One region of the Pseudoalteromonas sp. Bsw20308 genome, then DNA from elsewhere that is predicted to be linked to it. Evidence: predicted binding sites of a transcription regulator. Region 1 holds the regulator's gene; the other holds the start of a gene.
The links. Region 1 encodes sigma-54, which starts transcription at its own class of promoters, with help from an activator protein. Its sites were predicted from a motif close to GTTGGCACGNNNNTNGNNT; they were not measured.
Positions count from the first base shown of each region.

Region 2: D172_RS04225 (EF-hand domain-containing protein) is a predicted target of sigma-54. The motif match lies at 2,796-2,814, and genes of this name have one in related genera.

Region 1 is NZ_CP013138.1:798,949-804,503, reverse strand. It holds gene lptA (lipopolysaccharide transport periplasmic protein LptA) at 1-46, shown strand, start outside; gene lptB (LPS export ABC transporter ATP-binding protein) at 43-768, shown strand; gene D172_RS03410 (RNA polymerase factor sigma-54) at 838-2,337, shown strand; gene hpf (ribosome hibernation promoting factor) at 2,364-2,651, shown strand; gene ptsN (PTS IIA-like nitrogen regulatory protein PtsN) at 2,656-3,108, shown strand; gene rapZ (RNase adapter RapZ) at 3,128-3,973, shown strand; gene D172_RS03390 (HPr family phosphocarrier protein) at 4,017-4,289, shown strand; gene mgtE (magnesium transporter) at 4,391-5,555, shown strand, end outside.
Region 2 is NZ_CP013138.1:974,912-980,466, forward strand. It holds gene D172_RS04205 (amidohydrolase) at 1-1,368, opposite strand, end outside; gene D172_RS04210 (calcium-binding protein) at 1,502-1,738, opposite strand; gene D172_RS04215 (calcium dependent protein) at 1,748-1,984, opposite strand; gene D172_RS04220 (hypothetical protein) at 2,275-2,502, opposite strand; gene D172_RS04225 (EF-hand domain-containing protein) at 2,527-2,760, opposite strand; gene D172_RS04230 (sensor histidine kinase) at 3,092-4,549, shown strand; gene D172_RS04235 (hypothetical protein) at 4,551-5,093, shown strand; gene D172_RS04240 (sigma 54-interacting transcriptional regulator) at 5,096-5,555, shown strand, end outside.

The sequences.
Region 1 (5,555 bases):
ACCTATTGAGACTAAAAAAGAAAAAAACGATAAAGGTCAGCCATGAGTACATTAAAAGCAGAACTATTAGCTAAAAGTTATAAAGGCCGTGAAGTTGTAAAAAATGTAGGTCTGGAAGTAAAGGCTGGCAGCATAGTCGGGTTACTTGGCCCTAATGGTGCAGGTAAAACCACAACGTTTTATATGATTGTAGGCCTTGTACCTAGTGATAAAGGCAAGATTTCTATCGACGATAACGATATTACTCTTTTACCTATGCATAGTCGTGCTAGATTAGGCATTGGTTACTTACCCCAAGAATCATCAATTTTTAGAAAGCTTACTGTTTATCAAAATTTAATGGCTATTTTAGAAACACGTAAAGAGCTAAATAAGCAAGCAAGAGAAGACACACTTAACAATTTATTAGATGAATTTAGTATTCAGCACATTCGTGATAGCCAAGGTATGGCATTATCAGGAGGCGAGCGTCGCCGAGTTGAAATAGCGCGAGCACTAGCCGCTGATCCTAAATTTATATTGCTTGATGAGCCTTTTGCTGGTGTTGACCCTATTTCAGTGTTAGATATAAAGAAAATAATAGAACATCTTAAAAATCGTGGTATTGGTGTGTTAATTACCGACCATAATGTAAGAGAAACTCTTGATGTTTGCGAAAAAGCCTACATAGTTTCTCATGGTGAGTTAATTGCTTCTGGTACACCAGAGCACGTATTAAACGATAAAACAGTACGTGATGTTTATTTAGGCGAACAATTTAGGCTGTAACATTTACGCCATGTCTTTAAGCATCTGCTAGTATTAATTATAACAACATAAAAGGATTGTTAGAGATACATGAGGCAATCATTACAGCTGCGCATGGGCCAGCAACTTACAATGACTCCACAGCTGCAACAAGCAATTCGCCTGCTGCAACTCAGTACATTGGATCTCCAGCAAGAAATACAAGAAGCACTCGACAGCAACCCCCTATTAGAGGTTGAAGAGCAAGATTACGCCGAAGATTCTGCTGGTAAAAACGAGCAAAAAGCAGATAACGACGATGTAACTGTTAGCGCAAATGCTGATGATGTTCCGAGCGAATATGAGCAAGACAGTGGTGAAGCACTTGCTAAAGATACGCTAAGTGATGAAATGGCTATGGATGTTAGTTGGGATGAATATATGAGCGCAGCCCCAGCGTCATCATCAGGACCAATGCCTGAAGATGAATCTATATACCAAGGCTCCTCAACTGAAACGCTCCATGAATACCTAATGTGGCAACTACAACTGACTCCCTTTAGTCCTACCGATGAAGCGATTGCGATTGCGATTGTTGAAGCCGTAGATGATTCGGGTATTTTAACGCTGAGCTGCGAAGAAATTTTAGAAAGTTTTAATCAAGAGAACGAAGAAGACAACGAAGTTGAACTTGACGAAATAGAAGCTGTTTTAAAACGAATTCAATTGTTTGACCCTGTTGGTATTGCAGCACGTAGTTTACAAGAATGCTTATGTATTCAGCTGAACCAATACGATAAAGAAACACCCTATATTAATGAAACAAAAATGATTTTAACCGAGCACATTGATCTATTAGCTGCTCGCGACTATCGTACATTAATGAAAAAAACAAAGCTCAAAGAAGAAGAGCTTAAAGAAATAATGACTTTAATACATACTCTTAGCCCAAAACCGGCGGATACTATAGTTAGAGAAGAATCTGAGTATGTAATTCCTGATGTATCGGTGAAAAAAATAAAAGGTCGCTGGGTTGTTGAACTAAACCCAGATAGCATGCCTAAAATCAGAGTCAACAGCCAATATGCAGCAATGTCACGCACCGTTAAATCAAGTGGTGATAGCCAGTTTATTCGCTCGCATCTACAAGAAGCTAAATGGTTTATTAAAAGTTTAGAAAGTAGAAACGATACACTATTAAAAGTAACTAATTGTATTGTTAAGCAACAACAAGGTTTTTTTGAGCATGGCCCCGAAGCCATGAAACCAATGGTTTTAAATGATGTAGCAGAAATGGTAGAAATGCACGAATCAACTATTTCACGCGTAACAACTCAAAAATATATGCATACACCTCGCGGTATTTTTGAGCTTAAATATTTTTTCTCAAGCCATGTAAGTACTGAAAATGGAGGCGAATGCTCATCAACAGCAATACGCGCTCTCATTAAAAAATTAATCGCAGCAGAAAACTCAGCAAAACCATTGAGTGATAGTAAAATTGCAGATATATTAGCTGAGCAAGGAATAAAAGTAGCGAGACGTACAATCGCAAAATATCGCGAATCTCTAGCTATTCCACCGTCAAATCAGCGAAAAAGTTTGATTTAAGACGCTAAACAAAGAGGGTAATGCTTATGCAACTAAACTTAACTGGTCGTCACGTAGAAGTAACTGATTCATTAAGAGATTATGTAAATACCAAATTTGCGAAGCTAGAAAGACACTCAGATCATATTAATAATGTTCATGTCATTCTTGATATAGAAAAATTAAACCAAAAAGCTGAGGCAACGATTCATGTAAGTGGAGCTGAGTTATTTGCCTCTACTGAACATCAAGATATGTACGCCGCCATTGACTCGCTGATTGACAAGCTCGATCGCCAAGTTATTAAACACAAAGAGAAGCTTGCTCGACACTAATATTATGAAATTAAGTTCACTTATATGCCAGGACTGCAGCAGAGCTGCGGTCCTTTTTAATAGTAAAAAAAGAATTTTAGAGTTCATCAGTCAACTTGCTCATGACAAGCTCCCATATCTTTCTCAACAAGATATTCTCAGCGCCTTAATGAATAGAGAAAAACTGGGAAGCACTGGTATAGGAAGAGGTATTGCAATCCCTCATGGGCGAATGAGCGGTGCAGAAGAGCCTTTAGCACTCGTATTAGTAAGCGAAACACCTATTAATTTTGATGCAATAGATAATCGCCCTGTTGATATATTTGTTGCTCTCATCGTACCTGATGGCGATAACCAGCAGCACTTAAAGACGCTCGCAACGATAGCTGATAAACTAAATAATAAAGATTTTTGTAAACAGTTACGCAGCGCAAAATCAGATACTGAACTGTATCAAGTTATTGTAGAACAATCGTAATTAACATAATGGGTGATAAATGGAATTAATTATCATAAGTGGCCGTTCCGGTTCTGGAAAATCGGTTGCTTTACGCGTAGTTGAAGATTTAGGTTATTATTGCGTAGATAATATTCCAATTAATCTGCTACCTTCTTTAGTGAGAAGTGTATCTGATAACTACGACAAAATTGCAGTTAGTATTGATGTCCGTAATTTACCAAAAGAGCAAGATGAATTTAACGATATCCTTGAATACTTACCTGGCTTTGCTAAACCGACTCTGTTTTATCTAGACAGTGAGGATCAAACATTAATTAAACGTTTTTCTGAGACTCGCCGTCTACACCCGTTATCAGTTGACTCATTACCTCTTGATTTAGCTATAAAAAAAGAAAAAGAACTACTCGATGTTCTCACGACTCGCGCTGACTATATGATCGACACGAGTGATTTAAGTGTTCATCAACTTGCTGAATCAATTCGTGAAAAAATTCTGGGTAAAAAAGATAAACAACTCATTGTTACTTTTGAGTCGTTTGGCTTTAAACACGGCATTCCTAAGGAAGCTGATTATGTCTTTGATGCACGCTTTTTACCGAACCCACATTGGGAGCCAGAATTAAAACCTTTAAATGGCTTAGACCAACCCGTAAAGGATTACTTAGCCAGCCACAGCATTGTCCAAAAGTTCACTTGGCAAATTCAAACTTTTGTACAAACATGGTTGCCACATTTAGAGCGAAATAACCGTAGCTACTTAACTATTGCTATAGGTTGTACTGGTGGGCAACATCGCTCAGTATATTTAGCACAAACGATTGGTGAAAGTTTTTCGATGACACATCCAAATGTAAAAATCCGCCATAGAGAACAAGAAAAATAACTCATTCAAAATAATCATCTGTTCAGCTTAGGTAGAGTAACTTATGCGTTTAGAAGACACTTTTTTAATAAAAAATAAATTAGGACTTCATGCAAGAGCCGCTACAGTATTAGCGCAACTTGCTATTAAATTTGATGCCTCAATCATGATATATCAAGATGATAAAGAAGCGCCTGGGGACAGTGTATTGGCTTTAATGCTACTGGAAAGCAGTCAAGGAAAAGAGGTAAAAGTAGTGTGTGAGGGCCCTGATGCCGAACAAGCTTTAAATGCCGTTGGTCAATTGATAGCACAACGCTTTAATGAAGAAGAATAGCACTTAGCTAAAAACCGAAACTAAGATAAACTAAATGTGGTTAATTACCCCATTAATAAACCTCCCTATCCATAGTTATATAGAAATCAATAAGGACGCCAATGCCTGAAGCTTTTGAACAAGACTATCCACTACAACAATTAAAACAAGTGACAAAGTCGCTTAACAGTGGTCAATTTGTTCAAGTTAGGCGGATGTTAGCAAAAACAGCTCCTTGTGATACCGCATTATTATTAGAGTCATCGCCGCATAAAATTCGCCGACTACTTTGGCAGTTGGTTGACCCTGATGTACAAGGTGATGTTCTTGAAGAGCTTTCCGAAGATGTTCGTTTAGGCATTATTGCCCAAATGGAACCTGAGCACATTGCAGCCGCAACTGAAGACATGGGCCACGATGACTTAGGTGAAGTACTCCGTAGTTTACCAGACACCGTTTATAAAGACGTTGTCAGCGCGATGGATATTCAAGACCGTGAACGTGCAACACAAGCACTTTCATATCAAGAGCGTTCAGCTGGCGCGCTAATGAACACCGATACGGTAACCATTCGTCCTGATGTAACGCTCGATGTTGTACTTAGATATATTAGGCTACGTGGGGAGCTACCAGAAGGTACAGATGACCTATATGTTGTTGATAAACACAACTGTTTTATAGGCGCTCTATCACTGAGTACGTTATTAACGAACCCACCTGAAAAAATTGTTCGCGATTTAATGGATGAAGATTGTGAATCAATCCCAATTTCAATGGATGAAAGTGAAGTCGCGCAACTATTTGAGCGCCATAATTGGATATCAGCACCTGTTGTGGATGATAACGATCAATTACTTGGTCGTGTCACTATCGATGATATTGTTGACGTAATTCGAGAAGATGCAGAGCATAGTTTACTAGGCTTAGCCGGTCTAGATGATGAAGAAGATACCTTTGCGCCAGTACTCAAAAGCTCTAAAAAGCGCTCAGTTTGGTTAGGTGTCAATTTACTAACCGCACTTGCAGCGGCCTTTGTTGCTAGCTTTTTTGAAGGAACACTAGATGTTTTACCTATTTTGGCGGTACTAAACGGTATTGTCCCTTCTATGGGTGGCGTTGCAGGAAGTCAATCGTTAACGCTTGTTATACGCGGTATTGCGGTAGGCCATATAAACCAAACAAACCAACGCTTTTTAATGATGAAAGAACTTGCCATTGGTGCATTAAACGGTATTTTGTGGTCATTATTAATTGCAGGTGTTATTGCCCTATGGCAATGGGACTTTA
Region 2 (5,555 bases), 180 kb from region 1:
ATTAGCGAGTTCTACAGGGTAGTCCGACCCAGCCGCAATAATAGATCCTTGCTGTAAAAAAGATTGCCAAGCGTAGGCACCGCTTAGTTGTTTTTCAGTTAAGCGTTGCTCTGCCATATGCATATCTGATGTAGCATGCACTGGTTGCATTGATGGGATTATCTTTAACTTTTTAAAGCGAGGAATGTCTTCAAGCGTTACAATTTGCGCATGTTCTATACGGTTACGAAGCAATATCCCTCCCGTTTTTTTAAACACCTTCTCATAAGCATCAAGTACCACTTTATTTGCTTTATCGCCAATAGCATGGGTGTGAGCGCTAAAACCGCGCTTAAAGCTTTGCGTAAAGAGTGCTTCGAGTTTTTCTTGTGTCTCTAGCATTAATCCATGATGGCCTGTACGGTCTGCATAATCTTCAATAAGAGCTGCGCCACGAGATCCAAGTGCACCATCGGCGTATACTTTAACACTGCGGATTGACATGAAACTGTTTGCGTCTTGGTATCGCCCTGCTTTAAGCATTGTGTTTAAGTCGGGGCTAGCGCCACTTAACATGGCCACAATACGCACAGGTAAATTTCCTAGTTCACTGCGTTCTTTGTAAACTTCCCACGTTGCTTTATCAATGCCAGCATCATGGGTAGAGGTAATACCTAAACTTAATAAATGCTTTCCTGCTGCATCAAGCGAATCGCTTATATCTTGCTTGGAAGCTTCTGGCATATGCTGGGTAATTAGCGATTCTGCTTTATCTACAAATATGCCGGTAGGGTTGCCAAATTCGTCTTTAATTATTTCACCGCCTTCAGGTGCTTTTGTTTGGGCGGTAATACCTGCAAGTTCGAGCGCTTTTGAATTTGCCCAAATAGCGTGGCTATCTACACGTGAAAGCACAACTGGACGATCATTAACTACTTTGTCTAAATCTTTAGCTGTTGGGAAGCGGGTATCAGCCCAAAGCTCTTGGTTCCAACCTCGCCCTATAATCCAACCTTGTTTGTTATTGGCAAATATTTTTAGTTTATTTTTGACTTCATCAACCGATTTTGCACCACGTACATCAAGCTGCGATAAGTTATCTCCCAGGCCAATAACATGACCATGAGCATCAATTAAGCCTGGTAATAAGGTGCTACCTTGTACATCAATGAGCTTGGCGTCTGGGTAGCTATTTTTTAGTGTATCGCCACCTACTTTTACTACTTTTCCATCTTTAATGACAAGGGTAGAAAACTGCTGTACTTCGCCTTTGTATAAAGGGGTGTAACCATTGGCGTTATAAATTACTTTTGTTTGTGCAAGAGTGTAGCTAGAACTTGCGCAAAGGCTGGCTAGTATGAGTGGTTTGATTAGTTTTTTGAGTAGCATAAGGCATTATTTTTTATTGTTAGTGAATCAACACTAACAAAATCATTTTTATAATACCAATATGATGAGATGGTTGGGGGACGAAGTAAACTAAAGCTAGTTAGTGATACCTACCTAGCTTAAGAGTTAACAATTATTTACTCGCGTATAAACCGTATTCATTTAATGTTAGCTTACCATCTTTATCTTGATCATAGCTTGAAAATCGAGACCAAAGAGCAGGGTCTATTGATGCTTCGCCACGTGTTAAAAAGCCATCTTGGTTTCTATCAAATTTATTAAATTGTTCAACAATATTATTGCTTGCGGCAAAACTTAGAGTGCAAAAAGTGCTGAATGCAAAAAGTGCCATATAGCGTATTTTTTTCATAGGAAATACTCAGTAGAGGTTATTGGTTAGATAATTTTTAAATTCGATTAATGAAATTTGGTTATCTTGATCTTTATCCCATATCAAAAATGTGCTCAATAATTGTGGTTGAGGTTCAAGTTCATCATGGGTTAAATAACCATTTTTGTTAGTATCGAGATGGGAAAAGCGTTGCTTAACATCAAGTGCTAGGGCGTCAAAACTTGATAGTATTAAGATGCTTGTAACAAAGGAAAGTATCCTCATGGTATTTCTTCCAAAAGATTATTTAACCTGTAATCTGGTTGAGAGGTTAATTAACACATCAGGCCTATTACAAGTAAATTCAACGCAGTCAGCGCTGGGAATAGCTGCTTGAGATAGATTTATTAACCAGAGTTCAGGTTATTTAGGTTATAAACAATTTAGTAGAAGCGGGGAAAGCACTTGCCATAATTTAAATCCCAACATTAAATCCTTTTACACACTCCCTCAGGGATTATGGCAAATGCTTTAGTTCACTCTACTAGATAAAAGCTTAAGCAAAACTTAACTTGTTAAGGCTTAAAGCTTTTAAACTCTGTCTTAGAAATTACTTCATCATCGTTTTCGTCTAAATCGGTAAATTGCTTCATTACTTCTTTGTCTTGCTTGGCTTCGATAATTGATATTTGTCCATCCATATCTTTATCTAAGTGGGCAAAACGCACATTTGTTGGCGATGCAATTACGGTGGCACTAATTGCTAAAAACATTAATGAAAAAGCGGCGATAAGTTGTTTCATAATCACGTTCCTTATTAAATGAGTTTATTGAATAAATTTTTTGAATTCATCTAGCGACAATTGCCCATCTTGATTAGTATCAATTTGAGAAAAATTCTCGTGTAACACAGCATCTTCACCTGCTTCGGCTTCACTTAATGTGCCGTTACTGTCTTGATCAAGTTCGTTAAAAGTCGCGTGAACGTCCACTGCGTGTGCATTAGCGCCGAAAAAGCCTAAAGTCAGTAATGATGAAATTACTAAAATGCGTTTGTTCATAATTATTTCCTTATTGATTAAAGTTATTACTCCTGTTACAAAAATGGTGCCAATAATAATTATTGTTATTTTTCAATTGGTTATTGTTTTTGCTTTAAGCCAATGAGAAGTTTTTACTGGGTTTATTGTAATTTTTGTGCGCCTTTTGCAACATTATTTGGTGGGGGTGAAAGGGAGTTTATTAAAATCAACGAGTTACGCTGTCTCTATTTGGCGACACATTGTTTTTGTAGCGCTGGCTGTTAATCGTATTAAATATAATTGCTGGTTCAGCTAGTGTATAAGGTAAGCACTTAATAATAGAACGCTTAACTTAAAAGGACTAAACGAAATGCCAGCAACCATAGCTAAAAAATACCAAGCAATGCTTAACTGGCGGCCTAATTTAATTGGGCAATTTGCAATGAGTATGCTGCTTTCGTTACTCCCGCTTTCTATAGTGGTGATTGTATTTTTAAATGCGCTTAACAAGCAATTAGCAGTTACTCAAAGTATCGTGAGTAACAACTATCAAGTTACCAAATCGTTTAATACTCTAAAACAAGAGCTCAACAGCCTTGAGCGCGCCACTAGGCAAAACTGGGTATTAAAAAGTGAATCGCTTGATAAGCTCATTGTCGATAAATGGCAATCATCCCTACAAAGCATTGATGAACTTAAATTTGTAAACACGAATAAAGAGTATATTCACCAATGGCAACGCTTATATACCACCTTACAAACCGCGCATGTAAAACTCGTTGAGCAAAAACAACAACAAGCTGAGCTATTTGTGCCAGTGAGCGATTTAGTTGCTGAGCTTACTTTATGGTTACGTGATAAAAACGAAGCGCAAATTACCAATAACCAAAATGAGCTTACAAGCCTGCAAGCGTCATTTATAAACTGGCTGGTGGCACTTATTCCGCTTACTTTAATTGTTGGTGGTGGTTTTTTATGGCGTATAAGTGGGCGACTAAAAGGGTTAACTACGGTTATTGATAAGCTAGGGCAGGGGCATTGGCAGCAAAAAATATCTGTGAAAGGTTCAGCTGAGCTTGTTGAGCTAGGAGAAAAGCTCCAATGGGTGCAAGAGCAACTTCATATGCTTGAGCAGCAAAAAGATACTTTTTTACGCCATGTTACCCATGAGCTAAAAACGCCCCTTGCTTCAATGGTTGAAGGCACTGACTTATTAACTGATGAAATAGTAGGCCCAATTACCGCTGAGCAAAAAGCAGTGCTTGAGCTTATTAGCCAATCTATGGTGCGCCTTCGCACAATGATTGACAGCCTGCTGAGTTATAATGCGATTCGCACCAGTAAAGACAGCTTAAGTGAAGTTGAGTTTAGTCTTCTTATTAATAAAATTAATAGCCATTTTGAGCATCGCTTAAGTGCGCGTGAGCAAGCTCTGCAGTGGCAAAACACTTTACCTAACAAACCGCTTGCTTTACCTAGTGAGCTTATTGAGATGATTTTAATTCAGCTTATTTCAAATGGCTTAAAATTTTCAGATAATAAGCAAAGCGTTACTATTAATTTAGCGCTTGAGCAAAACCAGCTTTGTATCGTTGTACTTGATAAAGGGTGCGGTATTAAAGAGCAAGAAAAAACTCAAATTTTCAGCGCATTTTATCAAGGTAAACACAGTAAAAATGTTACGCTGCAAGGCAGTGGGCTGGGCTTAACTATTGTAAAAGAGTCTGTTGAACAGCTAAGAGGTACACTTACTGTTGAGCATAACGAGCCACATGGTTGCCGGTTTTCAATTAAAATTCCCATAACAAAAAGTCTAGGAGTTAATTAACATGCGCTTGCGTTTAATTGCTATTTTATGTGTGCTTAGTAGCATGGTTATATCAGGTTGTGAAATTAATAATGGGCAAAAAGAGCGTGTGTCAATTACACCTGCACCTGTGGTCGATACAAAAAAAACGAACGACAAAAACAGTAACCCTAGTCCAAAACCTAGACCAAAAATTGAACCAAGCTATCCTCCTGCAGAGCAAGTTATTGCATGGCACGCTAATCAGTGTGGCGGATTTAAATTGGTACCTAACAAAGATGTTTTTACAGGTGAAAACGAGCTTAAACGCTTTTTTAAATTTATGTGCTTAAACATAAATGATGATCCAAATACGGTAATGACTAAGTTGCTAAAACTCGATCTTGCTTACTTTTGGCCTGATGACATAAAGCAATATTTATGGCTTCAAAAGCAGCAAGTAACTATGCAAATAAATGCTAAAAAAGAGCAGCAAGCACTTAATAATAAAATGCAAGAAACCCTCTCATCGTTAGCTACGATTGAGCAGCAACTTTTACTACGAGAAGAAACGAAGGAGCAGTAACGATGGCAGCAACTAAAGTGCAAAGTGCAAAAGTATTACTCGTTGACGACGACGCTAGCTTATTAAAACTGCTCGCTATTCGTATTGAATCAAAAGGATACGAAGTGACAACCTGTGAAAGCGGCTTAACCGCACTACAAATACTTAAAAGCCAAGTGTTTGATGCCGTAATAACCGACTTACGCATGGATGAAATGGATGGTATGGCACTGCATCGTCAGCTGCAAAGCCGCTACCCAGCATTACCTGTCATCATGATGACAGCGCACGGCTCAATTCCTGATGCAGTAGAGGCAACTAAGCAGGGCATTTTTGCATTTATAACTAAACCTGTAGATAAAGATGAGCTATTTGACAGCCTTGCTAAAGCAATTGAAATTCACGGTGTTAACGCTGATGAAGCTGCACCTAAAAGTAATATAGTTACGCGCAGTGGTGCAATGCTGCACTTGTTAGAGCAAG